4 regions of the Paenibacillus sp. FSL H3-0286 genome follow, and region 2 is predicted to be linked to each of the others. Evidence: predicted binding sites of a transcription regulator. Region 2 holds the regulator's gene; each other region holds the start of a gene.
What was found. Region 2 encodes Rex, which represses fermentation and respiration genes when NADH is low (regulators of the CRP and FNR family bind a similar motif). Its sites were predicted from a motif close to TTGTGAAATATTTCACAA; they were not measured.

Region 1 (7,957 bases), 320 kb from region 2:
GGACCTGCATAACGTGACCACAGGTGGTTAGCTAACATAAGTGGTACCCAACCAGCTTTGGATGCACCAGCCAAAGGTACTTTTCCATCAGCCTTGATATCAGCCAATTGTTGTTCCAATTCAGCAAATGTTGTTGGAGCCTTCCAGCCCTTGCTTGTATAGTATTCTTTGTTATAGAAGAAACCTTCACCAGAACCACCGATAGGCAATCCATAGATTTTTCCTTCATAAGTGAAAGGATCTAGATTTGAGAATTTATCCTTAATTCCAAGTTCCTCAAGAATTGGAGTCAGGTCAAGTAATTTACCTTCTTTAGCATAGATCTTGGAGTCAGGGCTGCCGAACAGATCGAAGATTTCCGGTGGATTACCCGCAGCCATTTCACCACGCAATTTTTCTTTACGGTTTACATCTGAATCTACCCCATCGAGTTTAAAGGTCAGACCCGGTACATCCTCTTGTACTTTGTTAACTACTTCTTCGAGAATAGCCAGACGTTTCTGCTTGTCTGCACCGATTTGAGTGTGACGAATCGTCATTTCAAATGGCTCGTTATTTACCGGTTCTTCTGTTGCTGGAGCATTTGTAGCGGCTGAGTTAGTCGCGGTAGCGTTTCCATCTCCTTTGTTAGAAGACGCATTGTTGTTGCCTCCGCAACCAGTCAGTAAAGCTGATGATACGAAAATCAGGGACAATAGCAAAGTCATACTTTTTTTCATTTCTTGTGACCCTCCCTATATATTGATGTGCTTTACACTTCTTATTATAGAAAACAGACTTCATTATCGTAAGGTTAAGATTCATCCACTATAGGGATAAAAATCTCTAATGTAAGCGGAATCAACTACATGATAAGTTATATTTTATAACATCAAAATGTTAAATCGCTTTATTCATTTGTTTTTCTCATCACAAAAGTTTGTTTTTCTTTAAAACATTTAATTAAAATATTAAATTAGTCATATTACCTGACATATTTATTTATTATCTACCCCATAAACCACGTGTAACTATAGCATGTCTTTATTAGGAATAATATAAAATTCCCCCTCAGAGGAGCTTTAACCCCTCCCTTTTTACTTCCTCATAACAAAAAACCGCACCTTCAGTGATCAACCACTGAGGGTACGGTCTCTCTTAAAAATAAATATCTATTATACCAATGCCGTTTGCTTACGACCTTCTTCGACCAAGCGATATGCCCGTTGCACTTCTTCTTCTGTTGGAGAAGGTACTCCATCCAGTTCATAAGCTTTGCCGAGCATTTCCCATTTATAGATACCCATCTGATGATAAGGTAAGATTTCGAATTTCTCGACGCCATTTAAGGTTCCAATATAACGACCTAAGTTAATGAGATCCTCTTCACGATCATGAATACCAGGAACATATACATGTCGGATCCACATCTTACGATTATGGTCTGAGAGCCAGCGTGCAAGCTTCAAAGTTCGATCATTGGATTTACCGGTTAATTTGATATGCGCTTCTTCATCAATATGCTTCAGATCAAGCATAACCAAATCTGTTACATCCAATAAGTCATTAATCTTGTCACCTTCGTTGTAACCATTACTGTCTAATGTGGTATGCAGATTCCAACGCTTCTTCACTTCCGTGAATAACTGCTTTACAAATTGCGCCTGCAAGGTTGGTTCTCCACCGGATACAGTTAACCCGCCACCGGATGAACGATAGTAGTTTATATATGGCTCGATCTCCGAAAGTACTTCTTCTAGAGTCATTTCTTTACCTTCATCTAAAGCCCAGGTATCAGGGTTATGGCAATACTGACATTTCAGCAAGCAGCCTTGCATAAATAAGACAAATCGAATACCAGGTCCATCAACGGTTCCAAAGGTTTCCAAAGAGTGTATGCGACCTTTAATCATAGGATGTCATCCTTTCGCCACGACAGACTAACAGTCCCTTTTTCAACGATGAAGATCCCTGTCCTTGAGACTGTCATATCCCTATATCGCGGCAATAAAATTTAAAATTTTAACAATTCTCAAACAAGATATTACCGCCCTTGAGACAAGGGCGGTATCTTCCTTGCAATTATTTCAATAGTAGTACTAATTCAAAGATCTTCATGACAGGAACAAATTACATCGAACCGTGGAATGTACGGTTGATTACATCCATTTGTTGTTCACGAGTCAGCTTGATGAAGTTAACTGCATAACCGGATACACGGATAGTCAATTGTGGATAGTTCTCTGGGTGCTCCATAGCGTCCATCAGCTGTTCACGGTTAAATACGTTAACATTCAAATGCTGAGCGTTGTTATGGAAGTATCCATCCATCATGTGTACCAGGTTAGACTTACGGGAATCCTCGTCTTTACCAAGTGCCTTAGGTACGATGGAGAACGTATTAGAGATACCATCTTGTGCATCGGAGTAAGGCAGTTTAGCTACAGAGTTCAGGGAAGCCAAGGCGCCTTTCTTGTCACGTCCGTGCATTGGGTTAGCACCTGGTGCGAAAGGTTCACCTTTCTTACGTCCGTCAGGTGTAGTACCTGTCTTCTTACCGTACACTACATTCGAAGTAATGGTCAGTACCGATTGAGTCGGTACAGAATCACGATATGTTTTGTTTTTACGGATCATAGTCATGAAGGTTTCAACCAATTCTACTGCGATGCTGTCTACAGCATCGTCATTGTTACCGTAGCAAGGGAATTCGCCTTCGGTTTCGAAGTCGATCGCAATACCTTGTTCGTTACGAATAGGTTTTACTTTGGCGTATTTAATTGCGCTTAGTGAGTCAGCTGCAACGGACAGCCCAGCAATACCACAAGCCATCGTACGCAGAATGTCACGGTCATGCAGCGCCATTTCGATACGTTCGTAAGAATATTTGTCATGCATATAGTGAATGATGTTCAAAGTGTTAACATAAGTCTTAGCCAACCACTCCATCATCGGTTTGAAACGTTTCATTACTTCGTCATAATCCAGATATTCAGAAGTGATCGCTGGGAATTCCGGTCCAACTTGTGCTCCGGATTTTTCGTCTATACCACCATTGATAGCATACAGCAATGCTTTTGCCAGGTTGGCACGAGCGCCGAAGAACTGCATTTGTTTACCGATACGCATTGGAGATACGCAGCAAGCAATCGCATAATCTTCACCCCAGTATGGACGCATTACATCGTCATTTTCATACTGAATTGCACTAGTTTCGATGGAAACCTTAGCACAATATTTTTTGAAGGCTTCAGGCAATTTTTCGGACCACAGTACAGTTAAGTTTGGTTCCGGAGCTGGACCCAAGTTGTACAGGGTGTTCAAGAAACGGAAGCTGTTCTTAGTAACACGAGTTGTTCCGTCTTCAGCCATACCACCGATGGATTCAGTTACCCATGTTGGGTCGCCGGAGAACAGATCATTATAGTCAGGTGTACGCAAGAATTTCACGATACGCAGTTTCATTACGAAATGATCGACGATTTCTTGTACTTGTTCTTCAGTCAAAGTACCTTCAGCAATATCGCGTTCTGCATAGATGTCCAGGAAAGAGGACACACGGCCCAGGGACATCGCCGCACCATTTTGCTCTTTAACTGCTGCCAGATATCCGAAGTATACCCATTGAGTAGCTTCTTTGAAGTTGGTCGCCGGTCTGGAAATATCCATACCATGAGCAGCTGCCATTTCTTTCAATTCGCCAAGTGCACGAATTTGCTCAGACAGCTCTTCACGCAAACGAATGATATCTTCAGTCATGGAATCTACTTCAAGCTCAGTTTGTTGTTGTTTTTTGTCTTTAATGAGGAAATCAATACCGTACAGAGCAATGCGGCGGTAGTCGCCGATGATGCGTCCGCGGCCGTAAGCATCAGGAAGACCTGTAATTACGCCGGATTTACGCACAGCTCTCATGTCTGGTGTATATGCATCAAATACGCCTTGGTTATGCGTTTTGCGAATGTTCGTAAACATGTCAACGATGTTTTGTGGAAGCTCGAAGCCATAAGCCTTCGTAGCATCAACCATCATCTTGATCCCGCCGAATGGCTGGATGGAACGTTTGAAAGGAGCATCAGTCTGTACGCCTACAATTTGTTCCTTGTCCTTGTCAATGTAGCCTGGAGCATGTGAAGTGATTGTGGAGACAGTATCTAGGGAAACATCCCATACGCCGCCTCTTTCTCTTTCTTCCTTGCTCAATTGGGAAATAATCTTCCACAGTTCAGTTGTGTTACTAGTAGGTCCTACGAGGAATTCTTCGTTTCCTTCATAAGGCTTAATGTTGCTTGCGATAAAGTTGTTAACGTCAACTTTTCTGGACCATTTACCTTTTGCAAAACTTCTCCAACCGGATTTCACTTCTTGTACATCTTTTTCAATCACCGACATGCTAAATCCCTCCATCTATATTTATATTATATTTGTAGAGATCGCGGGCTTGAAGGTTGATCCCGTGTCTCGTGATCCCAAGAAAAACATGGTTGTTCGAAAATTCACAATCATTGTTCCATATATGGGACCGTTGTTTATATAAACATTTTAGTTTATTTTCTATAAATAGACTGTGACAAATATCACCTTTCGGGTGATATTTGTCACTTATATCTAATCCACAACCATCCTATTATCTACTTAACCAAATATTAATTATCAAATCTTCCGTAGAAAGCATTACGGTATACATCTGCAAGTTCAGATACCAGTGGCAGCTTAGGATTGGCAGTTGTACATTGATCTTCAAATGCACGGTCAGCCAAGTAATCTACATGGGATTCAAAATCCTTAGGATCAAAGCCCAATTGTTGGAAGGATTCTTCGATACCCAGTTTTTTGTTCATGTCGCGAATAGCATTGATCAGGCTAGTTACACCTTCTTCAGTTGTGCGAGCTGGCAATCCCAGAATACGGGCGATTTCTGCATAACGCTCGTCAGCTACGAAGTGTGAATATTTAGGGAACGAAGCGAACTTCGTAGGTTTCTTAGCATTGTAACGAATAACGTGTGGCATAAGGATCGCATTAGTACGACCATGAGCAGTGTGATATTGACCGCCCCATTTATGCGCCAAGCTGTGGTTAATACCCAGGAAAGCATTAGCAAAGGCCATACCAGCAAGTGTTGATGCGTTATGCATTTTTTCACGGGCAACTCTGTCGCCTTCAAGAGCCGATTTTTCAAGGTATTGGAATACCAATTGGATTGCTTTAATTGCCAGACCATCCGTGTAGTCACTCGCCATAACAGATACATAAGCTTCGATGGCATGTGTCAATACGTCCATACCTGTATCAGCTACAGCAGTTTTTGGCAAGCTATATACGAACTCTGGATCAATGATAGCTACGTCTGGAGTTAGCTCGTAGTCAGCCAAAGGATATTTAGTGTGTTGTTCAGTTGTTTTATCGGTAATAACTGCGAAAGATGTTACTTCCGAACCCGTACCCGAAGTAGTTGGAATCGCTACAAACTTAGCTTTGTTTCCAAGTTTAGGGAATTTGTAAACCCGTTTACGGATATCCATGAATTTTTGTTTCAGACCGTTAAAGTCTGCGTCTGGATGTTCATAGAATAACCACATTCCTTTTGCAGCATCCATTGGGGAACCACCGCCAAGTGCGATGATGCAGTCCGGTTGGAATCTGTTCATCATTGCTGTACCTTTTTCAACTGTAGTTGTCGATGGATCTGGTTCAACTTCCGAGAACACTTCGATCGCTACAGGAGTTTGGCGTTGACGCAGGTAATGTTCAACTCTCTCCACATATCCAAGCTTAACCATCATTGGGTCAGTGATAATTGCGACACGTGTGATATCAGGCATTTTGGTCAGGTACTGAGTAGCGCCTTTTTCGAAATAGATCTTGTCAGGTACTTTAAACCATTGCATATTCACGGTACGACGATTCACCCTTTTCACGTTGATCAAATTGATTGCTGTAACGTTTTGCGACACGGAGTTACGACCATAAGATCCGCAGCCCAGCGTCAACGAAGGGATGTTAGTGTTATAGATATCGCCGATCGCACCATGAGTGGAAGGCGAGTTAACAAGAATACGTCCTGTTTGCAGACGGTTGGAGAACTTCATGATTACTTCTTCGTTGTTGGAGTGGATAGCCGAACTATGGCCCATACCACCAAATTCAACAACTTGTGCTGCGCGTTCAATACCTTGATCTGCGTTTTTAACTTTGTAGCAAGCAAGCACAGGACTCAATTTTTCAGCGGACAATGGATATTTAGTGCCTACACCTTCAAGTTCTGCTACCAGAATCTTAGTGCCGGCAGGAACTTGAATGCCGCACATTTCAGCAATTTTCACTGCGGATTGTCCTACGATTGCTGGGTTAACTGCACATTTATCAACGTTCATAGCGCCGCTAGTCAGTTTGGCAGCTTCTTCTTTGTTAACAAAGTAGCAGCCATTAGCGATCATTTTCTTTTTCACTTGATCGAAGATTGGTTCTTCGATAATAACAGCTTGCTCGGAAGCACAGATCATACCATTATCAAATGTTTTGGAAAGAATGATGTCCGTTACGGCTTGATCGATATCCGCGCTCTTTTCGATGAATGCAGGTACGTTACCAGGACCTACGCCAAGAGCTGGTTTACCACAGCTATAAGCTGCTTTTACCATTGCAGAACCGCCAGTTGCAAGAATAAGTGCAACGTCAGGGTTATTCATCAAAGCGTTTGTTTTGTCCATCGTTGGCATTTCAATCCATTGGATACAATTCTCAGGTGCGCCAGCTTTTACAGCCGCATCATGAAGAATTCTAGCAGCTGCTGCACTACACTCTTGCGCAGATGGGTGGAAACCGAATATAATAGGGTTCCGTGTCTTAATCGAAATCAACGCTTTAAACATCGTGGTGGATGTAGGGTTGGTTACCGGTGTGATACCCATTACAATTCCGACGGGCTCAGCAATTTTTTGGAAGCTTTCATAAGCATTGTCTTCAATAACGCCTACTGTTTTATCGTATTTAATTCCGTGCCAGATATATTCTGTCGAGAAGATGTTTTTAGTAATTTTGTCTTCGTAAACCCCGCGGCCAGTTTCTTCTACAGCCAATTTAGCGAGGTACATATGTTTGTCGAGTCCAGCCAACGCCATTGCATGAACGATTGTGTCAACTTGCTCTTGATCCAGCGCCATGAATGCCTCATGTGCTTTTTTCGCTTTATCCACCAAAGTCTGAATATACTCTTCAGCGGTAGTTTGTTTAACTTGGGCGGCGACTTCGTTCTTAACTGCCATCTCCCTCGTCCTCCTGTCAATTTTTAGGTTGTTTTTCTCTACACATTTATCTTATCACATCATTTCCACCTTGTATAGTGAAATCTTTCACAAAGTATAAAGTTTTTTTGATTTGTTTTCAAAGCGCTTTCATTCGATCATATTATAGGTTTTTTACCATTATTTATGCTGTATTATTCCTTAAATCTAAAGTTTATGTTTAAAAAGACAAGAACCGATACCCATTTTCTACCTTTCCGCTCGCAAAAATATTTTAAAAATGCAAATCTAATTTTTGTTGACACTCTATTTTTCTCATGACCCTCTAAAAAATAGTCGGAAGCCATCTGTCGTGTTGATTTATAAAAATATCAATAATATAAACATAAAAAAACCGACTCCTAAAGGAGCCGGTTCTGTTCTTCCTTGCCTATTCTACTTTAATTGTATCGAAGAATTTCTCTTGCACTGTTTTGGCAGCAGCTTCAAGCTGTGTCTTGGAATCTGTTCCTTTTTTGGAGAACAGCTCTTGTATTACATTGGACATGGTTGCGTAGTAGTCCTGTGTATTGTATTGCGCTTCCGGTTTACCGTCCAGCAAGCCTAAAATATCAGGGCTGTATTGATATACATTTGTATATTTATCATACACAGCTTTTGTTTTCTTGCCGAAGTCAGAATCTGCAGAATAGTAATCTAAGAGCGGCGGAATAAAGTATTTGCCATCCGTT
Region 2 (7,957 bases):
AGGTGGACTCGAGATTTGTGAGACTGTAGCTACGGTGGTAGCTGCGGGAGTCCCTGTACTGGGACATATCGGGCTTACTCCGCAATCCGTGAATATGATTGGTGGCTACCGGATTCAAGGCAAAGATGCCAAAGATGCGCAACGCCTGATGGATGAAGCTAAGGCGCTTGAGGCCGCAGGTGCTTTTGCAATCGTTCTGGAGCTGGTAACGGAAGAAGTAGCCCAAGCGATCTCTGAAGCGCTTAGCATCCCAACCATTGGGATCGGTGCAGGCCGTTACTGTGATGGACAGGTATTGGTTTTCCATGATTTGCTGCGGTATGCCTCACCTTACCGTGAGAAACGTTTTGTCAAAACCTATGCGGATGTGGGTAATGTAATCCGTGAGGGCATCAGCCAATATGTGAAGGAAGTGAAGGAACGTTCCTTCCCAGATGAAAGTCACGTTTTTAATGCAGATGAAACGGTTTTGGAATCTTTATATGGCGCTGCAAGAAAGGAAGGGAAATAAATGAGAGTCGTCAGAAGCATTGAGCAGCTGCGCGAAGCTTTGGAGTATATGAGACAAGGCGGGCACGCCCCGATTGGGTTCGTTCCTACGATGGGATACTTGCATGACGGACATGCCAGTCTGCTTCGCCGGGCTGGAGAAATGAGCAACACAGTGGTAATGAGCATTTTTGTGAATCCTTTGCAATTCGGGCCAAACGAGGATTATGATTCCTATCCGCGTGACGAGCGTCGTGATTTGGAACTCGCTGAACGTGAGGGAGTAGATATTGTATTTATCCCCAGTGTGGAAGAAATGTATCCGCAGCCTACTCGGACTACGGTCTCGGTATCGGAGCTTACTACCCGTCTTTGTGGGGCTTCCCGCCCTGGGCATTTTGATGGTGTAACCACAGTGGTTAATAAATTCTTCAATATCGTACAGCCGGATTATGCTTTCTTTGGGCTGAAGGATGCTCAACAAGTTGCTGTGCTTCGCCGAATGGTGTCCGATCTTAATATGAATGTCGAAATTATTCCTTGTCCGATCGTTCGTGAAGGGGATGGACTTGCACTCAGCTCACGTAACGTATTCTTGTCTCCAGAGGAGCGTAGTCAGGCATTGGTGTTATCTCGTTCCTTACGTGAAGCACGTCAGTCTATTGAAGAAGGAAAAGTAACAACCGTTGCTGAAGTGCGGGAATTGTTGACATCGGTTATTTCCAGCTCTCCTCTAGCGGTGATTGATTATGCGGAGATCCTAACATTCCCTGATCTTGAAGGATTAGAGGATGAAGCTCTTTTATCAGAAGTGGATGGGGAAATTATAATAGCGCTCGCCGTGAAGTTTGGCAGAACACGCTTAATTGATAATAATGTATTTATTCCAAAGGAGGTTGCTGCACTTGTTTAGACATATGATGAAATCCAAAATTCACCGCGCAACAGTAACGGAAGCGAATTTAAACTATGTGGGCAGTATTACCATTGATGAGAGCTTGATGGAAGCCGCAGACATTCTTGAGAATGAAAAAGTTCAAATTGTGGATAACAATAATGGTTCGCGACTGGAAACCTATGTAATCCCTGGACCGCGTGGAAGCGGAGTGATCTGTCTTAATGGTGCCGCAGCTCGTCTTGTTCAGCCGGGCGATACAGTAATTATCATTTCCTATGCGATGTTGTCCTCGGAAGAACTGGAGTCACATAAGCCAACGGTGGTATTCGTGGATGAGAATAACAAACCAGTGAAGCTGGCTGATCATGAATTGCATGCTACAATCGCTTAATGTATGGACTTACGCCATGTAATGAATGGCAGGGATGAAAGACCCCGATCTCGCAGAAAATGAAGTCAGGCAAGCTGAACTGATTTCATCTTCAGTAAGGGGGGATCGCCCATGTTTCAACATTTGTTTGCTGAAATGAACAAGGTGCTTCAGGAGATCGTAACAGATTACCCTACAGCGGAGGGTGCCCGCCGGAACGAGCTTTTATGCAATTATAATATGCTGCATAGACTGAGCGATAAAGTGATGGATGAATGGCTCGCTTTTGCTGAGAAGCTTAGTTCCTTTCGCGAAAGTGCTGATTTTACAGCAGAGGTCGAAGAGGAAGTGCCGGAACAGGAAGCACCAGAGCTGTGTATGGATTGCTTTGTAAGAGGTCAGGGGTATTATAAGCTGCTGATGTATGGAAAGTGTATTGATCAGTTTAAAGAAGTTATTGCGCAATACCCGGATAGCTTGGCTGCTCGATTATATTTAGCCATCTCTTATCTGCAGGAAGGTGACGGTGAGGCCGCTTGGAGTCATCTGAACCATATGCTGGGCTTGATACGGGAAACCAAGCTGAAAGCCATGGTTTATAATGCTTTAGGCTGCATACGAGCCTCACAGGAACGTTTCAATGAAGCGCAGGAATTGTTTGATCTTGCTTTGCAGCATGACCCTGCGCTTCCGGAACCAAACGTTAACTTAGAGGTATGCCGCCGTCGTGGAGGGAAGCTGCACTTTGGAAATCAGCTGGTTTCCCTTTTGTAAAAGAATAACGGTTTTGGAAATTTCCATTCAAGCGATGCATCCCCTGAACCAGTGGTGTGCATCGCCTTTTTTCGCAACTTCTGTTATGCTGATTAAGAGTCTCAATTGAAAGGGAATAGAATTATAATGAAATTTGCCGTGCTTGATTTTGAAACAACAGGAACCCAATCCGTGGGTGAAATTATCCAGGTTGGCCTTGCAATTATAGAAGAAGACCGGTCCATCTCCCGGGTATATGGTTCCTATGTCAAGCCCGGAACGCCGATTCCTCCTTTTATAACAGGTCTGACGGGGATTACCGATGATGATGTTAAGGATGCGCCTGAGCTGGATGAGATGATGATGGAGCTTGTTCCGCTCTTGGATGATGTTGTGCTTGTAGGGCATAATGTCGCTTTCGACTTCCATTTTTTACAAAATGCTTTAGATCGTTGTGGTTATTTGCCATTTCAAGGGCGGATTTTGGATACGATTGATTTTCTGAAAATTTGCTTTCCTTCGCTCACATCTTATCAACTAGGCTCTGTCAGTGCTCATTTTGGAGTGACACATGATCGTCCGCATCAGGCAGATAGTGATGCACTTGCGACTGCTTTAGTGCTGCTGAAATGTCTGGAGGAGCTCTACGAGCTGCCGCTGCTTACGATCCAGAGACTCTGTGAGCTGTTTACCGAAGAGGATAGTGATCTGGGCTGGTACTTTGATGGTCTGCTGCGAGAGCGGGAAGCGGAAACGCTACAGCCCGAAGGTGATCTGACTTTCTATCGTCAATTAGCGCTTGCAGTAGGAGATTGGACGGAGTTAGCGCCACCTAGAGATGAGCATGCTGAGAATCCGCTAGCGAATTTATCTTTTACTGATTATATGGACGAAGTAACCAAACGACTTAAAGACACATTACCGCAGTATGAAAGCCGGGAAGCTCAGGATATTATGATCAATGAGGTGATGACGGCACTTGCCGAAGACAAACACCTACTGATCGAAGCGGGCACAGGAACCGGTAAATCGCTCGGTTATTTGTTGCCTGCCATTTATCAAAGCGTTCGCACCAATGAAAAAGTCATGGTCAGCACTCATACCATTAATCTGCAGGACCAATTGCGCGAGCGGGATATCCCTTTGTTAACGCAGGTAGTTCCTTTTCCGTTTAAAGCTGCTATTTTTAAGGGAAGAGGGCATTATTTGTGTCTGCGTAAGTTTGAGCATAAAATTAATAAGAAGGACTTTATAAGCCCAAGGGAAGATGCGCTTACTGCAGCTCAGATGATTGTATGGCTCACTCAAAGTGAATCAGGGGATGATGAAGAGCTGAATTTAAGCGGCCGGGGCGGTGACTTCTGGGAGACGGTGGCAAGCGATACCGATTCCTGTCTGGGCCGTTCTTGTCCTTGGTTCCGCAAATGTTATTATCATAGGGCCAAGCATGAAGCTGGGATTGCTGATGTGGTTATTACGAACCACTCCAAGCTATTCGCAGATGTTAAGGCTGGGCACCAGCTGCTTCCGGCTTACGAGCATCTTGTCATTGATGAAGCACATCATTTAGAAGATGTGGCTGGTAAACATCTTGGCATGCATATGAAGCATTTCACGGTGGCACACACGTTATCGCGACTGTATAAAGATAGCCGAAACGGACAGCTCCCTGCTCTGCGTCAAATATTACAGTCGTCAGGCAGTGAAGAGGCTTCAGAATGGAGCGGAGTCATCGATCGGATCTACCCGGATCTGCTTACTGTCAAAGAAACCTGGGATGCACTCAGCGACAAGCTGTTCAGCCTATTGCCGGAACGCAGTGATGCAGGGGCAGGAGAAGCGGGACAACTGGTTATGCGGTTGCTTCCTGCCCGTAAGCCGAAGGATTGGGATGAATTGGTTGCGCTAGAGAACACTATGAATCTGACGTTAAGCGACATCATCCGTAAGGGTGATAAAATGCTTAACGAGATGCGTGACCAGGAAAGCCAATCCTCAGCAGACAGCCTTGTTACTGATATTAGCGGTTTATTTAAAGATTTGGCTTCCATACGTGAGCAAGTAAGATTCTTTATGGGGCTGAATGACGATAATGTAGTATATTGGCTGGAGGCAAATGGAAATTACCGCAGCAAATCCCTACAGCTGTATGCCGTCCCTGTGGATGTTAGCAACCAGCTTAAAGAGTTGTTCTTCGATAAGAAAAAAAGCATCGTGCTTACCTCGGCGACGCTATCTGTAGATAAATCTTTTCAATTTATGATTGATAATCTCGGACTTAACGAAGCTGCAGAAGAGGGACGTCTAATGACCTCACTCCTTCCATCTCCCTTTAAATATCGCGAGCAGGCACTGCTAGTTATACCGCGTGATTTTCCTAGTGTGAAGGGGAGTGTGGGCGATGCTCGATTTGTCGATACACTCGTACAGTCATTATCGGAAGCTGCTAAAACAACACGTGGGAGGATGCTGGTTCTGTTTACTTCTTATAAAATGCTGCGTCAGGTATATGATCCGCTTAAAGAGGCTTTGGCCTCACAAGAGATTACGGTGCTTGGTCAAGGCGTGGAAGGTGGCAGCCGGAGCAAGTTGATCCGCCGCTTTCAGGACAGTGCAGCATCCGTATTGCTGGGGACGAGCAGCTTCTGGGAAGGTGTAGATATTCCAGGTGAAGCACTGACTTGCCTGGCCATCGTGAGACTTCCGTTTCAACCGCCGAATCACCCGTTGGCGGAAGCGAAGTCGGAGTTATTGCAGGCCCAGAAGAAGAATCCGTTCATGAAATTATCTGTTCCTCAAGCGGTTATTCGTTTTAAGCAGGGATTCGGAAGACTGGTTCGCACGGCGCAGGATCGTGGAATAGTTATTGTTTATGATACAAGGGTTATTGAATCTCATTACGGGAAGTATTTCCTTTATTCATTGCCTGGTCCCAAAATGGAGCATATGCTTACTGATCAAATGGTCCCTCGCATAGCGGAATGGCTAGAGGATGGCGGCGCTTCTTAAAACGCTCGTCTTCAGTTTAGCTCCTCCTTATCCTTAAGGGCGGTGTGTTACAGTACCGTCCTTAATAAGGAGAGGTAGACGTTTGAATATGGATTTTCACAAGAACATTACTATTTTTAGGAGGAAAAATATGAAATCGGATAAAATATCAGAAGCCGTTGTTCGCAGACTGCCTGTGTACTTGCGTTTTTTGAATGATCTCCAGAATCGCGAAATATTAACAGTTTCCTCTCAGGAACTTGGACAAAAGCTTGATCTTAATCCCGCACAGATTCGTAAGGATTTAGCATATTTTGGTGACTTCGGCAGAAAAGGTATCGGCTATGATGTAACGTATCTTATTGAGAAAATCCGTCATATCCTGAAGCTGGATCAACAGCTTAATGTAGCTTTAGTTGGAGCAGGTAATCTCGGACATGCCTTGTCTAATTACAATGCATATCTTAAAGATACTATGAAAATCACGGCTATATTTGATTCGTACGCTCCTAAGGTTGGACGTAAGATCAACTCCCTTACTGTGCAGCCGATGGATGAACTAGGCAGCACAATTCGTGAGCAAGGTATTCGCATTGCCATTATTACCGTACCTGATTCAGAAGCTCAAAATGTAGCAGATATTCTCATTTCTTCTGGGATTGAAGCGATTTTGAACTTTGCCCCTGTGATTCTGAAGACACCACCGAATATCCGGGTGCATGCAGCTGATTTTACAACTGATCTGCAAAGTCTTGCTTATTACTTGCGGGATGGAAAGGAAGAAAGCGAACATGAACAACAATAAAACGATAATTAAGGGCGGGTATTTTCTGACTCCGGGAACGGATGAGCCGGTTCTGAGTGGATATATGACTATTGAAGATGATTTAATCACTTACATAGGAAAAGAAGAGCCTCAGATGGAAGCTGGAGTGCAAGTGGTTGATGGCAGCCGTCTGCTGTTCATGCCTGGACTTGTAAACACACATGGTCATGCGGCGATGTCTTTGCTGCGTGGATATGGAGATGATTTAGCGCTACAAGTGTGGCTTCAGGAGAAGATGTGGCCAATGGAGGAAAAGTTCACCGGTGATGATGTATACTGGGGAACCTCCTTATCTGTATTGGAAATGCTGAAGGGTGGAACTACGACCTTCCTCGATATGTATGATCATATGGACCGAGTAGCCGAGGTAGCTGAGTTATCAGGTATCCGTTCCGTATTGATGCGTGGTGTGATCGGGTTATGTCCAGAGGATGTACAGAATCACAAGCTTGCGGAAGCGATTTCTTTTGCCCGTAACTGGCATGGAAAGGCTGAAGGTAGAATTACTACTATGATCTCGCCGCACGCCCCTTATACTTGCCCTCCGGACTTCCTGGTTAAGTTCGTGCAGGCAGCGCATGATCTGGATTTACCGATGCATACGCATATGTCCGAAACGAAACGTGAAGTGGAACAAAATGTGGCGGATTACGGGTTGCGTCCTGTAGCTCACTTAGAGAAGCTTGGCATGTTCACACGTCCATCGATAGTTGCACATGGTGTTCATTTAAATGATGAAGAGATTGAGATCTTGGCTCGCCATAATGTGGGTGTATCTCATAATCCGGGCAGTAATTTGAAGCTGGCTAGCGGAGTGGCTCGGGTTACTGATCTTCTAAAAGCTGGTGTGAAGGTGTCTCTTGGCACGGATGGCGCGGCAAGCAACAATAACTTGGATATGTTTGAAGAGATGCGGCTTGCAGCTCTCATTCATAAGGGTGTCAGCGGTGATCCAACGGCTGTTCCAGCTCCAGAGGCTCTGCGTATGGCTACAGAATATGGCGCGCAGTCCATCTTTTTAAATAATGTAGGCAGACTTGCTGTAGGGATGAAAGCAGATTTCATTGCTATTGATATCGATCAGCCGCATTTGCTGCCACACACAGATCTGTTGTCTCATGCAGTTTACTCTGCTAGCGCTAAGGATGTTGAGCATGTGTGGGTGAATGGTAAACAGGTCATCAAGCATGGACAATGCTTAACCCTGGATGAGGAAGCTATCCGGCGTAAAGCGCAAGAAGCCTTCGAAGGTTTATTGAAGCGTTAAGTCTGGAGAATAACGAATAAATAATAGGCTGCGACTTTTTGCTTTTAGCAAAAGTTGCGGCCTTTTGTGTATTTTTAAGGCTGGGAAAGCTAGAAAATTATGAAATTTTGGATAAACGCGCGGGTGTGTTATATAATCAAAAAAGATATATTACTAGAAAGGGAGCTGTACCTTGAAGAAAAGGAAAAAATGGATCCTCCTGGGGTCAGTTCTGATTCTGCTCCTGGGGTTTGGACTTATCCAGTTCTATGCCTATATTATGAAAGATCAATGGAACGAGCGTGATATCGCTAAGGATGTTGCCAAAACCAGAGCGGGTCTAACAGAGGTAACCAAAGCACAAAAATCGGTTTGGGATGAAAATGC
Region 3 (7,957 bases), 180 kb from region 2:
AGCTCGGATGATGCAGAACGGGAGCTGGGTACTCGTGAGGTAATCCGTACGATTAATGCATTACACGACTACGCTGATTTTATTCCACAATGTTTATTATGGTTGGGAGATTTAGAGGAAGGAAGTGCCTAATCTATTAAAGGAGAACTTATTTATGAATGTTGTTAACGCTACGATGGCAGATATAAATGGATGAGTGTGTTCCGATGGACTGGAAGGGGGTTCACGCCAAAAGTTTAAACTGACTGTACGTTAAAAAGGAGGACTTATGAAGAAGTTTATAGTTATATCTGGCGTCTCGCTATTTTTGTTGGCGATTTCTTTTAACCCATTGTTCAACTATATACGTGAGTACATAATCTCTGATCAAATTAATCAGCGTTATGAGATAAAGCATGCTGAAAAAGAATATAACCCAATAAACGTACAAGAGATAACGGTTGATGATAAGAATATTAAAATCAGGGAAGAAAAAACAGGCAGGAAAGCAGATTTGACCCCATGGGATGAAGAGGAGAAGGTCCCGCCTGGTGATATTGTCAAAGTTCAGTTCTTATTAAATGATCAAAAAATCTCCACCCCTGATGAAATATGGCTATCCAATCGGGACAGAGGCAGCCGGTATTTTTCGTGGATAGATATTCTCACAGTAAAGGACCGAAAGACTGGTGAGAAACAAATAAGTATAGTCCAAAGACTGACCGATGATAGTCAACCCATGGAAACAAGAAAATGGAAAATCATTACGATTGCCCAAGACGGAGAAGTAGACGAAGAGGTTCTCAGCTATGCGCAAAGAAGCAACAATCATTTAGGCGTCAGGCTAATCGAGTTCTCCGGTACCTCCCTTATGGGTATGGGCTATTATTCAGATGTTACTAAGGCCTATCCTAGTATTTTCTTCCCACTCCTTTTTCCGTTTCTAACTGGAATAGCGGGTCTCCTGTTATTGATTTTTCTGGTTGTTTTATTACTGTTTGAGCTTCATCTTAGACGCGTTATTAGAAAAAGAGGGCGATAAAGAACACAGGATACGTTCTGGAATTACTTGTAGTTTCGAATTACCTTTAATTTAGTGATAGTTGATAAGGCAAACAGCAGCAGTAAGACCCCGATTGAACCCATGACAGGACCAGGGCTGAAGAGATCAGACAAGGATGAGACAGCAGTAAGACCAATGGATGGGGCTACACTCATGATAGAACCTAATACACCGAACACCCTACCCTGGATGTCTTCTGAAACTTCCAGCCTAAGGATTGTATTAATCAGCAAAGTGCAGAATGAGAACATGAAGCCAATCACAAGAATGATAGGAATGGCAATCGCAGCGGAAGTGACGAATGATAACAGGAGGTACAGGGGACCGAGACATAGCAGTCCAGTCATAATAAGGAAACCTCTGTTTTTCAATTTGGAGCCGAGCAGTAAGATCAGACCGGATCCGATCATATAACCAAGTGGAATACAGGCTTCAATAAGTCCAAACTGAAAGGGAGTGGAATCCCACACGTTGACAGCCATAACCTGGGTCAACATCAGGGAGGGGACAAAAAATAAGGTTAAGGTAGGAAGCATAATCATAACGGCGCGTGCAAAAGGGTACCTCCAAATATAGCGAATTCCATCGATCAAATCCTGTGTGAATTTCCGTTCTTTCTTGGGCACGTTATTTAATTGAGTTGGCAAAGGAAGGGAGCGGACCGCTAACACGAGCAGAAAGGAGAGGAAGAATGTAGCTCCATCAAATAAAATAGCGTCGGCTGCTCCAAAACTCGCTACGAAAATCCCACCGGCGGAATAACCAATAGTCCGGCAGATGTTTTCAGACAAGTTCAACAGTCCTACCGCTTTTTGTAGATGTTCTTTACCAACAACAGTAGTGATAGAAGCTTGGTATGCCGGGGACTGGAATAAAGCTGAAATGGTCGTAAGACCCGTCAGTATGGCGACGATAATGAACGAAGTAGAGGGCAGGGAAATGGCTAAAGCTAGCGTCACTACGAGTCCGCAACTTATCAGATCTGTGATCAGCATGAGGGTTCGACGATTGACCCTATCCGCAAAAGTTCCCCCTATCGATCCGAGCAAAGAACTAAGCAATAAATTGATTATCGTGATGATGGCAATCATTTTGGCGCTGCCGGTCGTTTGCAGTACCCATAAACTTAAAGCAATACTATGAAAAGTGTTACCGAACAAGGAAATGGAGTACGAACTGAGTAGCAGCAGGAATCTCCGATTTCCCCAAAGAGAGGGATGAGCTTGAACAGCAGAGGGAACTTGTTTCACTAATACAGGACCAGGCATAAGTTATGCTCCTTTCAACTTAAACGCTTAAGTGAATAGCCGAAAAATTATTCTACAAAATAACAATTATTTTCTTGTGCGGAGTAGTCAGAATGATGCAATAATTTGTCCATGAGTTCAAATGCAGTAGCCGCTTTATCCCCTGTGAAAATGAATTTATGAACGTCATCTCCTAATATTTCCGGACAATTGCAGGTGCAAAGAACAGAGAGTTGTTCGAACCTCCCGTTTTTTTCAACGTAACTTCCAATAAACTCATTAATGACAATGGCCTCTTTATAGCCCCCCTCCTGTAAGAATGTATTTAATTCCTCCAAATTGACAACGGTGAATATCGCTTCGTGAGGTAATGGAAGACTGTCCTGAATAAAGCGGGTGAGGAAAGAGTTATTGAAGCTCTCCATAATTAAACATACCTGTGAAAGGTCCTGTGGTTTTACCTTTTGCAGAGCTGCTCGATAGTTGAAAAGGACCTGCTTAAAGAGTTTATCTTCAATCATGCTGTCGATCAGAATCAAAGGAATTCCTTCTACAAAATGCTTGGAGATCGAATAAAAGGCTTCCTCGCGCACATCGATCAGAAATACAGCCTCCAGCTTTCTTTCTACGATAATATCCAAAGAAGGCTGGTCAACATCAAGTGAATATAGCAGCGTATGGTAATCAGCATTTGTTAACCGTTGTTCCAAGGCATGTATAAATGAGAACTGGGCATGGAGCTTCCAGTGTGGGGTATGGGCTGATGTGTTAACAAGCACACCGACCAATCTTGTTTTCTGATTCGCAAGTGAACGTGCTGCCAGATTCGGTATGTAATGCAGTTCCTCGGCAAGCTGAAGAATCTGCTGGCGCGTTTTCTCAGGAATGGTTTGGTTGCCGACACGATTCAGAACATAGCTCACTGTTGCGACGGAGACATTGGCACGAAGTGCGATGTCCTTCATGGTTGTCTTTTTCACCAGTAAATAGCTCCCTTATCCTTGTGATATTTTCTAAAGATTAACATTCTGATTCTAAAGCGTCAATGGGGGGTGAGTGAGCAGTCAGATGACCCTGTTAAGTAGCTAGAAATGGAAGAATGTAGCCCTTGAGATTCAACTCTGGGAAGATCTGCTTGATAATCGTCTTAAGCTAAATTATACGAAACAAGCTTTATGCAAAAACTGGAAAAATGCTTATTGACCCAATGGTCATCCTTCCGCTGTATTATTTTTATGCTGGAGTTTTGCATAAACCTAACATTAAAAAAGTAAGCGTAGAGTATGATGGTTCCATATCTTTTTCAAGAGGGTATTTAATCTAAAAAATTATAGTAATAAAGACTATGAGGATACTTCCGCAGTTGTTGGGAGTGTCCTTTTTGTGTGGAATTAATCACCTTTGTGACCTTTCTTAAAATTTGGGTAAATAAGTATTAAGATCTATGAACTTAAAACGGGCAGCGAGATGAGGTGTTACTTATGGATACGATTCCGGATGGAGATTAGTGATCTTTGTGAAACCGCTTCAGATAACGACACAATATTGTGAAATTTTTCACCTGTTTATTAAAAATTTTAATATATAATTAATTTATAATCAAAAACAAGGGGGATTTCAAATGAAGTTATTTAAAATGATGTTAGTAGCAGGCGTCTCGGTTGCAGTCTTGTCTGGTTGTGGTGCGAATAATAATAATGCGACTAATTCGGCGGCTACTACGGCTCCAACTACAGAGCAAACGGATGCAGTTACTACAGCTTCAATCGTAAATCAAGCAGATGCGTTTACCAAGGCTGTAAGTAAAGATGGAAACTGGATTATTGCCATTCTAAATGATGTGACTATTGCCCAAGATGTTGTTGTTGAAGGCGAATTCCATGATAAAGGGGCCGCAGACGGCGACATCTACCGTAAGATTGCTCTTTATGCCCAAGACGCTGATCACAAAGTTACTGCCAATTACACACTCACTGTACCTAAGTTAACTGTACAAAGTGAAAATTTACGAGTTCAAGGCGGAACCATTAAAGGTGATGTTTATGTAGAAGCGAACGGATTTAATCTGCATGAAACCTCGACTATTGATGGAAATCTTTACTTCGCAAACGAAGATGTGAAAGCAACTGCAGGGATTGAAGGTAAAGTAACTGGGGCAACTGAAGTTAAATAAGTTAGTGATGTTTTCGATTAGTTAGATGTAGGAGTTGAAGGACTAAATAGATAGAATTATCCGGATAGGTTCAGGAAAAAGGAATCAGTATGAATGGGCAAACTCATAATGGACTACACCCCATCTAGTTACCATATGAGAGCCGACGGAAGCTTTGAAGTAACAAGTAATGGAGTATTGAAGTGTACAGTAGATGGTTTTAACTGTATTTTGTACAACTAAAATGCTCAAAATGCCCGGCCAATGAAAATAGCTGTATTTAGTACATCTATTTTCTTGATTTAATACTCTACAGGCTATTTCTCTAGTTTTTAATTGTATAGAATACACTTAAAGTTAGAATTAGCCCTTGTGGATATGGAATAAGTGTATAGAATGCAGTTATCTTACAAATTTCAACAAGATAGTGCGTTACAACGGAGTGGGTATCCGAAAGCTACGAATGATTAAGCTTAGCTCGTAACCTACTCAAGCAAACCACCGCAGACCCAAAACACCAGGCAGTGAACCTCCAACGGAGAATCGCTGCCTGGTTGTTTTTTGTGGATGAATATATGAACTATTGTTGATTTTCTTCATATTGACTTATAATATTACTACCACTACTAGGAGGAACACATATGTCTAAGGAGTATTCGCGCACATATATTGAGAGCGTAAAGCTTGAAATGTTAAATAGGTTGGGATTAAAGCAGGTGTTCTTCAAGGAGCAAATAGGGGATAGCCTAATTTTTGAAGCTGTGGGCTTTGATAAAGGGGCAAAACATCGCTTTTGCGTTAGACCAAAGACGAAAACGATTGATGAATTCATTTCAGGCAAATGGATGAAGGTCCGCAGTTTTATAATCAAAAGTGTGGATATTTAATGTTGAACCCTATAAAGGTAGCCCCGTTAATCGGAGTTACCTTTTTATTTTTTGACCCATAGTCATTGATAATGTGAAGTATCTCCATACAGATCGATGGTTGTATTGTTATCAGTTAGGGTTACTTTACATAATGCTGTAGAGAGAATATCCGGTAACTCCCCAATTTCCTGCAATGATTTATTGAGAAAATAAGCCATAATGACTTTTAAAGTCATCCGATGCGTGACGATGAGCACTTCTAGCCCTACGTTATCGTTTATGATGCGCTCCATTGTCGGCACTACTCTTTGTTCAAGCTGCTTGTAAGTTTCACCTGAGGTTAGAGGAATATATAGATCGGGTCTGGTGAAAAAATGGGAATATTGTAAAGGGGATTCTAGTTGTATCTGATCCGTATTCATTCCTTCCCAGCTCCCCATGTTAATTTCCATTAAAGAAACTTGCTGATGAATAGGTAAACTCCGCTTTCCCCGTAAAATCTGCGCAGTATGCAATGCTCTTGGACTAGTACTAGAATAAATTGCGCCTAAGTTTTCTACTTCCAAACGATCTCTTAACCATTCCGCCTGCTGTTCGCCCAAGGCTGTAAGCGCAGAATTTTGATGCCCTTGCATTCGTTTTTGTAAATTCCATTCTGTTTGCCCGTGGCGGGTTAAGTATAATACTGTTTTTGTCATTAACGAGACCTCCCTTATGAATAGTTGTAAGTATAAGATAAATAAATATAAATAAACAATATATAATAGTTAACATCCATAATGTATAGTTATAGTAAAATGGCTGAGGATAAGCGGCGAATACAGATATTATTTTATGAAGTGAGGAAGAGATCACGATGAACTATCATGTATTAAAATTGTTTTATTACGTTGCGATCACAGGTAGTGTGACCAAAGCCTCTGAACGTTTGCATATCAGTCAACCCGCTATATCAGCGCAAATCCGTAAGTTTGAACGGGAGAATCATATTTTATTATTTGAAATTAAAGGAAAGAGGATGGTGCTCACCCCTTTAGGAAAAAGGTTAATCGAACCTCTTGAGAAGTTTTTTGCCATGGGTGATCAAGTCCAGCAAATCATTGAAGACTATCACAAATTTCCTGAGGGGAATCTGCGGATTGCAGGTAATTATTTGGCGACAAGCATCCTCATTCCCCGGTGGGCGTCATTATTCAAACAATCTTTTCCGGAAGTTAACATTCAGATCACTACTACTAATTCTCATGGTGTCATGGAAAAATTAAATAATTTTGAAGCAGACGTGGCGATTTACAGTGATATGGAGTTTCCTTCGCATAATACAGGAGTGTTCGAACATCGGGAGTTATATAGGGACGAGTATGTATTCGTGGTTTCTTCCCATCACCCTATTGCCAATCAGCAGGCTAGCTTTGAAGAAGTAATGTCTGAAGCATTTATTATGAGGGAAGAGGGCAGTGCAGCCAGAGAGCGGCTTGTCCGGTTGTGTGAAGAAAGAAGTGTACAGCAGCCAACGATTGGGCTTCAATTTAATGGAGTGAATGAAGTTATTCAAGCTGTCATTGCCGGTTATGGAATTAGTTATGTATCCGCTTTGTTGGCGAAACCTTATCTTGATCAGGGAACATTAGCTAAAATAGCAGTAGAAAATCTAGTCTCCAAGCATTCGATATGGATGGGCTACAGAAAGAAGGAACTTCAAGAAAGTTATATGCAGTCGTTTATTACGCTCGTTATGAAACAATTAAGTATAAAATAATTTTAGGAAATTAAAGATAATCTCATGGTAAACTATGGATGAAAATATTAGGAGGGGTCATAATGGATCAAATTGTATTCAAACAAATTAAGTTTGTGCGAAGTGTTACTGTGCGTGCTGTCGAGGGACTATCTGAGGGAACTTTGAATAGCATTCCAGAAGGGTTTAATAACAATATCCGATGGAATTTGGGACATATTTATTTGGTGCAAGAGAAGTTTGCCTTTCATTCTGCTCGGGAGCTTATGCAATTGCCGGCAAGCTTTGAACGCTTATTTGCGAAAGGGACTAAACCAGCCGAGTGGAATGAGGAACCGCCAACGCTTGAAGTTTTACTTGAGATGCTTACGGAGCAACCCAAACGGATCCAGGAAGCTTTTCACAATCGCTTAAGTGAGCAAGTAACCCCTCTTACAACAGGAAGTGGATTAACCTTAAATTCAATCGGTGAATTCATAAATTTCACACTTTACCATGAAGGTATGCATTTCAATACAATAAAATTATTAAATCGCTTTGCAGATAAATAAATTCAAATAACAAAAGATATCGATATATAGTTGGTATCTTTTGTTAGCTTTATGATCGAAAAAAAGATTTGTAAATGAAAAGGTTATGTGATAATCTAATTTATGTAATACATGTAACCGGTTACACATTGGGGGAGGAATGAAAGAATGATGACGATCAAAGATGTCGCAAAAATAGCTGGAGTTTCGGTAGCAACAGTCTCACGGGTTATAAATGAATCTGGATATGTGAATATCGATACTCGCAAAAAGGTTGAGGCAGCGATCAAAGAAATGAATTATACCCCTAATGAGGTTGCAAGATCATTATACAAGCGGAAATCTAAATTAATCGGGCTGCTCTTGCCTGATATTACTA
Region 4 (7,957 bases), 3.1 Mb from region 2:
AATATACCACAAATAATTTAATAACGTAATAATGTACGGTGTTACATTACATTTCCAATCTCCCAGAAAATCCATCCATCCTTGCGTACATCAGAACAATTTACTATCCATCTTTTTTAAAAACCGATTATTAGCGATTAAGCCTTTCACTCTCTTCGTTGTATTAGGCCCTTTCGGTGTGCTACCTCTTCTATTCAGCAAAATCCACCGTAGACATGCCCAAGCTTCAAAGATCTCAAGTTCTTCCTGATCCATATCATTTTCCAATAGATAAGCAGTTCGGAACACATCAGCATAACGCTCAGAGATATATATTTTCAGCAGAATAAGTGACCAGGCAAAATCATATCTAGAGTCTCCCAACTGGCCGTTCGTCCAATCGATTATGGTATATCGCTCTTTATCCTCCACTATATTTCCGATATGAAAATCCCCATGAATGATACAGTCTTGCTTCATTGGAGTTTGCTCAACAAGAGCAGTCAACACATTATAAATATCAGATTGTTCTTTGGCTTCAGGGAAAAAGTAGCCGATGAAATCGTATTTTGGCAGTTGTATATTTCCAATCTCTTCAACGCGAATCTTATGTATTTTTGCTAATAGGCTTGCGAGTTCCTTCATTTTCCTGGTATTCATTTTATGAATAGGGGTTCCGTCAAAACTTGTTAACAACACCTTATGTCCCTCCGGATTGATTCCCCAGCCCACTGGTTTAGAGACGGCTACTCCTCGTTCGGATAGAACATCCAATAAACGATATTGAAACTGGACATCCGGTCTGGATTCCTTATTCCATGTTTTCAGTACATAGCTCTCTTGATCAGAATTAATCCTCATGACCTCAGCTTCAAATCCTTGATCCATTGTATGCGCAGTTAAGCTGTCTTCCTGATTTAATAAGTCGTTTATGATTTCGTTGTGCTCTAGCCAATTTATGATAGATATAGGAGTTTTCAAAAATGGGTCTTCCTTTCGGATGATTGTATAGACTCTATGATTCTTCTGGAATGCCCGCTACGATCTCAAGCAAATTTCCTTCTGGGTCAGCTACAACAGATTCACGCAACCCATAGGGCTGCGAAATAGGTTCTTTTACAGGAGTCGCTCCTGCCTTTACCAGACGCTCAAATTCCTTGTCAACGTCCTCAGGTGAGGGAACGCCAAATGAAATTTCCATAGTCCCGTTTATCCCTCTGGGATAGGTTAGCTGTGACATATTCAGTGCATCCCGCTGACACAAATTAAAGAATACACCACTCTTCAGTTGAACCCCGGTAAATACGCCACCATCCCATTCTATAGCTATTTTCATGACGTCACGATAAAAGGTAACCATCTTTTCCATGTCTTTCACAAAAAAAGTGATCGCGCCGATTTCCATAAAATACACCTACTATTCTAAAATATTCCTTTTACGGTTATAGAAATAGTAACATAGGCTTTAAAATTATGAAATGAACTATAAAATAATAAAAAGCCCTGTAGAAACTCTACAGAGCTTAGTTACTGGGCAAAAGTATTTTTACAAATAACATAAAATAGATTGTTCTATCCAGTACATAAATACAGTATCCGGGCTTTCCTTTTCAAACTTTTTCATTTTTAAATACATATCCATTCCATCAGAAACATCATGCCATAAATCCGTAAATACAAAATCATATTTTTCCTTAGACATATGTTGTTCTGCATATTCGAAAGCATCTGCTTGGATAAGCCTGATCTTGTGAGCATTACTGAATTGTGGCAGTACATATTTATTAAATAAATCAATGACATCTTGATTTTTTTCAACAACCGTTATGCTTTCAACATTAACTTTTTCAGAAACCATATAAGCATAATAGCCAAGTCCAAGCCCAAATGTAAGAACATTCCCAAACGCTTTATCAACAGCTTCTTTCATTGTTTCTATTTCATTTGGTGTGATCGTCATCCATATTCTTTCATTCTCCAAGACAGCCGGGAACATGAATTCAGTTTGAAAAAAACCAACCTGAGGAATTTGTCTTCCCTCTTCTGTCCGGATGATATCATTGCAAACAAAACCTTCAAAAGGTTTATATTTTTCATATTTTAATTCACTATTATTAATCTTTATAGTAGGTATCTTGATATTTTTATAATATGGATTGTCATAATATTCATTTGCATCAAGCTTATGAAGCATATTGCTAAAATATTGGTTGAACAATTCCTTATCATCAACATTATCAACCGTATCCATCCCAAAAGCAGCAGCCAGCATTAAACCAAAAGCGTATTCATAAGATACACCACAGTTTACGATTTCTTCAATTTCTTCTTTGTTAATAAAGTCGGGGGTATTATTCAAATAGCGGCTAAGTAAAGCAAACACTTTATAGTTATCTTCTTTTACTTTTTCTTTTATTACATTATTAAATTCCATATTCTCACCTATTAATTAGAATTTGTTCCTATGTCTCATGTTAGTCTTTCCGGATTGACTAGTAGGCAATACTCTCATTTTACCATTTAAAAATCCAGAAGAACAAAAACCGCTTTACTAATCCGTGACAGTTACCACTTCTACAGTGAGAAAATCTCACGCCAAATCTTCTAGTTATATGGTTTATGGTCCATTTTCCGCCTAATCCGCTCAATATTTCGTTACCCTATGTTAGAATAGACGACTTGTATAATTTGTGAAAACTTTCACTAATAGTCATGATTGATGGTATACTTAATAAGAAGATGAACTAAAGAGAATAACGATGGAAACTGTGGACGTAACCGTAGAAGATTTGAAGTTAGGAGAATAACAGCGACGCGCGCGCTTCTCCACTTCCAACTCCCTCTGATACTTCCTTTCTTTTTTGTCGGGTTCTTTTGGTACATCTTAATAGAGAAATATAAAAGTGGAGGGTTAACAATGAAAAAGAAAGCAGCTGGTGCTCTGAGTCTCGTCCTCTCTGTCATGCTCGTTACCGCAGGTTGCGGTAATGGAAACGACAAGGTGAACGAGAGCAAGAGTAATAACAACGAGAAAAAAGAAGTTGAAGCCGTCTCCGGGGCATCTGAAGCAAGCTACACACCATTCGATCAATTAAAAGATAAATATGATATCATCATTGTCGGTGCGGGTGGTGCGGGAATGTCCGCGGCGCTTGAGGCCAAAGAGAAAGGCATGAACCCTGTTATTTTGGAAAAAATGCCGGTTGCCGGCGGGAACACAACCAAATCCTCTTCGGGAATGAACGCTTCTGAAACGAAATTCCAAAAAGAACAAAACATTGAAGACAGCAATGATTTATTTTATGAAGAGTCATTAAAAGGTGGCCATGACACTAACGACAAAGAAATGCTTCGTTTCTTCGTTGATAATTCCGCGAGTGCGATCGATTGGCTGGATTCCATCGGAATCCGCTTGAACAATATCACCATTACAGGCGGCATGAACGAAAAACGTACACACCGTCCTGAAGATGGCTCTGCTGTGGGACAATACCTTGTCAAAGGTTTAGTGAAAAACGTACAAGAGAAAGAAATCCCTCTTTTCGTGAATGCTGATGTCAAAGAAATCACTGAAAAAGATGGCAAAGTAAATGGCGTCAAAGTCCTCTTTAACCAAACAGAGGAAAAAACAATTACGGCAGATGCTGTCGTTGTAACCACTGGCGGATTCGGTGCCAATATGGATTTGATCTCCGAAGTAAGACCTGACTTGGAAGGCTACGTTACTACTAACCAAATCGGCAGTACCGGAGACGGCATCAAGATGATTGAGAAACTCGGCGGCACAACCGTCGATATGGATCAAATCCAAGTTCACCCGACTGTGCAGCAAGAAAAATCCTACCTCATCGGCGAAGCTGTTCGTGGGGAAGGCGCTATCCTTGTTTCCAGTGAAGGTACACGGTTCACCAACGAATTGGATACCCGTGATAAAGTAACAGCTTCCATCAATACACTACCTGAAAAAGCAGCTACGCTGGTCTTTGATTCCGGTGTTAAATCCCGTGTGAAGGCTATTGAACAATATGACAAAATGGGCTTCGTGATTCAGGCGGATTCCATCGAAGCTTTGGCCAAAGAAATCGGTGTTCCAGAGGATAAGCTGGCAACAACGCTTGATACTTGGAACAGCGCCGTTAAGAATAAAAAGGATGCCGAATTTGGCAGAACTACAGGAATGGACAATGACCTGTCCACTGGTCCTTTCTACGCTATTAAAATTGCTCCTGGGATTCACTACACCATGGGTGGGGTGAAGATCAATACGAACACAGAAGTTCTGAATAAAGATGGTGAAGCTATTCCTGGTCTGTTTGCGGCAGGTGAAGTTACAGGCGGCTTACACGGACAAAACCGGATTGGCGGCAACTCTGTTGCAGAAATCATTATTTTCGGCCGTCAAGCTGGGATCAAATCTGCTGAATTCATAAAAGCAAAATAAGTAGATAACAGATACTATAGGCCTCACAGCAAAAAGCTCAAGCATCGGCAAGTTAGCCGCTGGCTTGAGCTTTTTTAATGGGATTAATCGCCAATAGTTCGGATAATAGTATCAAACGGATCTAATTCCAGGGTTTGTTGTCCATATTCCGTATCGATCGTAGTTTTTTGAAGCTGGTCGCTATTGTTAATCACGACGAGTATTTTACTTTCTGGATAATAAGCACACTCTGTATATAAATTATCCGTAATGTACTTTGTTTCCTTTAACTCATTCCCGGCATAACGAATCACATTTAATAGCAATCTTGTATTTTCAAAGCTTAAGGTGAAAGAAGGCAGGTAGATCCCCTTTCCTTTACCAAAGGCATGGGTGGACAATGTTATCATCCCACTCTTTTCACACAATACCGCTGCTGAGCCATCCGTAAGATAGATGTTATTTTTAGGTGTTATGCTGGCTCCTTCAGGCACTAAACCTTGCTCATCTCTAGCCTCAAATGTCCATCTTCCATGAGCTACCTTGGAGCCTGTATCCTCATCCAGACCAAGCACATGTGCCATTCTGAAAAAGCTGTCATAACCATCAAGCGCCGAAGGCTGATTGATACCTATAAAAGTACCGCCCTCATAAACCCACGCTGTCAGTAAGTCCACGCACTTATGATCACTCCAATATTCTCCGCCACTCCATGCTGAACCTGCCGAGCCGGCATTAATCACTACATCACAATCTTGTAATACTCCCTGACGGATATCTTCAAAATCAATAAACTGGACTTCAATCGGCAATCCGGACAAAGCCTCATTGATATGAATCAGATCATGCATATACGTTTCATGGAAATGCCCGGACAAGGTCCACGATCTCAATTTGCCCCAAGCGTGCAAAATGGCTACCTTCGTCTTAATGTGATACGGTTTGCCTTTATGATGCAGCTCTTTAATTTCTCTGAATTCATCCGCGATCTTTTCGATATAATCACAAAAATCCGGATAAGGCTCTACAAGATGCAAATATCCGCCCAGTCCAATCCGATCTATAGGTTCTCTGAGCAAGGCGCGCCGGATATTAATCCAATACTTTTTGGCATCGAGCGTAGGGTTACCTCCCTCCATAAACGTAGGAAGCCCTCCCAATCCAACCGGAAATAAATAGGGATGCAGCCGAATCTCATGGGTATCTACTTTTACACCAGAGCAAAGCCTTGCCTCATACCCTGAGAACACACATTTAATCATCCCGTCAAAACCAAACTCCTCAAAACGGTCATTGTAAGGCTCCATGCCAACCCAACTATCATCATAGAAGACATACGCCAGCTTATCGTGCTTATGCACAATATCAATTAATTGCTTACCAAATTCGATGACAAAATCATTGATAAATGCCATATAGTCCAGCTTCCGCTGCTGCGCCGGGATATGACTGACCCGATATTTCCCACCATTCACAAAATCCTCAGCCGTGAGCGAATACCCATATTTTTTGGCAAACAGATCAAGCGCCCTTGAGCTTACCGTAAAATCATATGAACCCCAGTCCGAGAACAAATGGCGATTGCGCTCATCACTGCCCCAGATCCAGGCGAAATTATAAAAGAGGGAGGTGAACCGAACCACTGTTGTTTCCTTATGCTTATGACACCAATCTTCTATCCAATGGAGTAAATATTTTTGCGTTTCTACATAGATGGGATCAATCTGCATCAGATGCTCTTTTTCCCAGTGATTCGTGGTGTGATTGTACATGGAGATCTCTTCCCAAATCCGGTAGACCATGAAGCTGACTGTGTATTTATGCCAAGGCGTTATTCCGGTAATGACTACATTTCCCGATTCCCGCTCATAATTCCACAGTTCTCTTGGAACCTCTTCGCCCGTCGTTCGGTCAAAAACCTGCCAGTACTTAAACGCCTCTTTGGAATCATTCACTCGGAATTGTTCAGCAAAAAAATCCTCCATCAGATAGATGGATAAATAATCCTGTACCGCTACCTTCGGATTAGTTATTAAAAAACTCTGCTGCAGTTTATCTGAATTCTGGGACGCCCATTCGTTATGATCTCTGATGATGCAGATTGTAGAATAAATGCCGTATCCTGCGTTGATAATCTCATCGGACAACTGTGTGCCGTCACTGTCACGGATGACATCGGCACCCCAACGTTCAGCTAATTCCAGGGTCAATGCCTCATAACCGGATTCTCCCGGCAGTGTAAAGGCCCCCGTTGTTTGTTTGGACAACTTGGATCCCTCCTATTTAAGCATATCGGATAGAAAAGCTAATGCTAAGCCTTGCCCCCAGCCTTGAATCCAGTCTTTTGGAATATTGCGGTATCCTTCCCGATCCTTCATAACCGCTGTTCCGCCAGAGACACCCAGTACCCGTCCATCTTCACTGATATTGTTCAAAATACCTTTCAGGGCTTTTTGCACATATTTGGTATGCAGCGGATTGCCGTTATTGATCATAGCAGCCGCAATACCGCAAGACGCGGATACTTCTTCATAAGACTCCTCGTCATCGAGTACTGTCCGCCACAGGCCGTTCTCCGTTTGCACCAGCTTGAGTGCGGCCAGCTGATCGCGCAGCGAACACTCCACGTCCATACACTGCGGATACAGATACCATTCTTTCAAAAGCTTTTTAACTTGCGACATGGTGTATGCGCCCCAAGCATTCGCTCTGCCCCAGAATAGTCCAGACATGTGATCCTGCTTCACATTATTGTAGCCATGGTACCAAAACCCGCTGCTAGGATCTTGCAGGTATTTGATATGCCAATAATATTGATTCAAGGCATCTTGAATCATTTCCTGATCCTTTAATTTGCTTCCTACACGGAGCAGGAAAAATGCCGCCATAAACAAGGTATCCGCCCATGCCTGTTCTGGAAAATCATTAGAAATAGAGACGGTATGCTGCAACACATGATCTCCGAATCTAAGCGCATTGTTCTGCAGATAATCTACTTTACTCATCACAATATCCCAATATTTCTGATTGCCTGTTTCCTCATACAAAGTGATCAGCATATGGCCCATGGCACAGGTATTTACCGTCCAATCCGGCAGACCCAGCTCGATATATTCATCTGCCCACTGGACAAGCATATCCAAATACTCTTTATTTCCAGTAGTTTCATAAGCTCTGGTTACCCCATAATAAGCCACACCACAAGGCCAGTCCCATGTTAAATCCATCGCCATTGTTTTTCTGACCACTTTGTCGATGACCCTTAAAATCTCTTCTCTGTCATAAGTTAATTGAAGCATCTTGTTTCTCCTCTCTTTCGCACACGCCCCCAAAGGCGCTTGAGAGCTGTCCGTCCATATTGTAAACGCTTTACTAACTCTATTGTAAGTAGTAAAATGGTCTGATTCTAAGCATATTCATAACTAAACTGTGCAATTTCAACCATTAACTTTTGTTCGCTATATCTTGGAATTAGCCGTGACTACAGAGAATATTTGGACTTCCGGCCGCTGTTGTCGTAAGAATTTCTTGATTTTATACCGCTCTTCGCGGTGGAAA

Region 1: the regulator Rex is predicted to act here: its motif matches at 4,464-4,481, upstream of pflB (formate C-acetyltransferase).
Region 3: the regulator Rex is predicted to act here: its motif matches at 3,835-3,852, upstream of MHB37_RS20720 (polymer-forming cytoskeletal protein).
Region 4: the regulator Rex is predicted to act here: its motif matches at 2,668-2,685, upstream of MHB37_RS03690 (flavocytochrome c).

The regions. Positions count from the first base shown of each region.
Region 1 covers NZ_CP150285.1:5,098,131-5,106,087, forward strand. The annotation lists gene MHB37_RS23015 (extracellular solute-binding protein) at 1-719, opposite strand, end outside; gene pflA (pyruvate formate-lyase-activating protein) at 1,155-1,892, opposite strand; gene pflB (formate C-acetyltransferase) at 2,110-4,371, opposite strand; gene adhE (bifunctional acetaldehyde-CoA/alcohol dehydrogenase) at 4,626-7,247, opposite strand; gene MHB37_RS23035 (ABC transporter substrate-binding protein) at 7,657-7,957, opposite strand, start outside.
Region 2 covers NZ_CP150285.1:4,775,265-4,783,221, reverse strand. The annotation lists gene panB (3-methyl-2-oxobutanoate hydroxymethyltransferase) at 1-511, shown strand, start outside; gene panC (pantoate--beta-alanine ligase) at 512-1,402, shown strand; gene panD (aspartate 1-decarboxylase) at 1,395-1,778, shown strand; gene MHB37_RS21470 (M48 family metallopeptidase) at 1,890-2,531, shown strand; gene dinG (ATP-dependent DNA helicase DinG) at 2,658-5,519, shown strand; gene MHB37_RS21460 (redox-sensing transcriptional repressor Rex) at 5,650-6,303, shown strand; gene MHB37_RS21455 (amidohydrolase) at 6,290-7,591, shown strand; gene MHB37_RS21450 (DUF5590 domain-containing protein) at 7,764-7,957, shown strand, end outside.
Region 3 covers NZ_CP150285.1:4,598,368-4,606,324, reverse strand. The annotation lists gene MHB37_RS20740 (phosphotransferase) at 1-132, shown strand, start outside; gene MHB37_RS20735 (hypothetical protein) at 269-1,021, shown strand; gene MHB37_RS20730 (MFS transporter) at 1,045-2,310, opposite strand; gene MHB37_RS20725 (LacI family DNA-binding transcriptional regulator) at 2,358-3,269, opposite strand; gene MHB37_RS20720 (polymer-forming cytoskeletal protein) at 3,911-4,462, shown strand; gene MHB37_RS20715 (hypothetical protein) at 5,083-5,328, shown strand; gene MHB37_RS20710 (histidine phosphatase family protein) at 5,391-6,008, opposite strand; gene MHB37_RS20705 (LysR family transcriptional regulator) at 6,167-7,069, shown strand; gene MHB37_RS20700 (DinB family protein) at 7,132-7,599, shown strand; gene MHB37_RS20695 (LacI family DNA-binding transcriptional regulator) at 7,747-7,957, shown strand, end outside.
Region 4 covers NZ_CP150285.1:836,223-844,179, reverse strand. The annotation lists gene MHB37_RS03705 (aminoglycoside phosphotransferase family protein) at 91-960, opposite strand; gene MHB37_RS03700 (VOC family protein) at 995-1,384, opposite strand; gene MHB37_RS03695 (hypothetical protein) at 1,526-2,413, opposite strand; gene MHB37_RS03690 (flavocytochrome c) at 2,897-4,420, shown strand; gene gnpA (1,3-beta-galactosyl-N-acetylhexosamine phosphorylase) at 4,504-6,666, opposite strand; gene MHB37_RS03680 (glycoside hydrolase family 88 protein) at 6,679-7,698, opposite strand.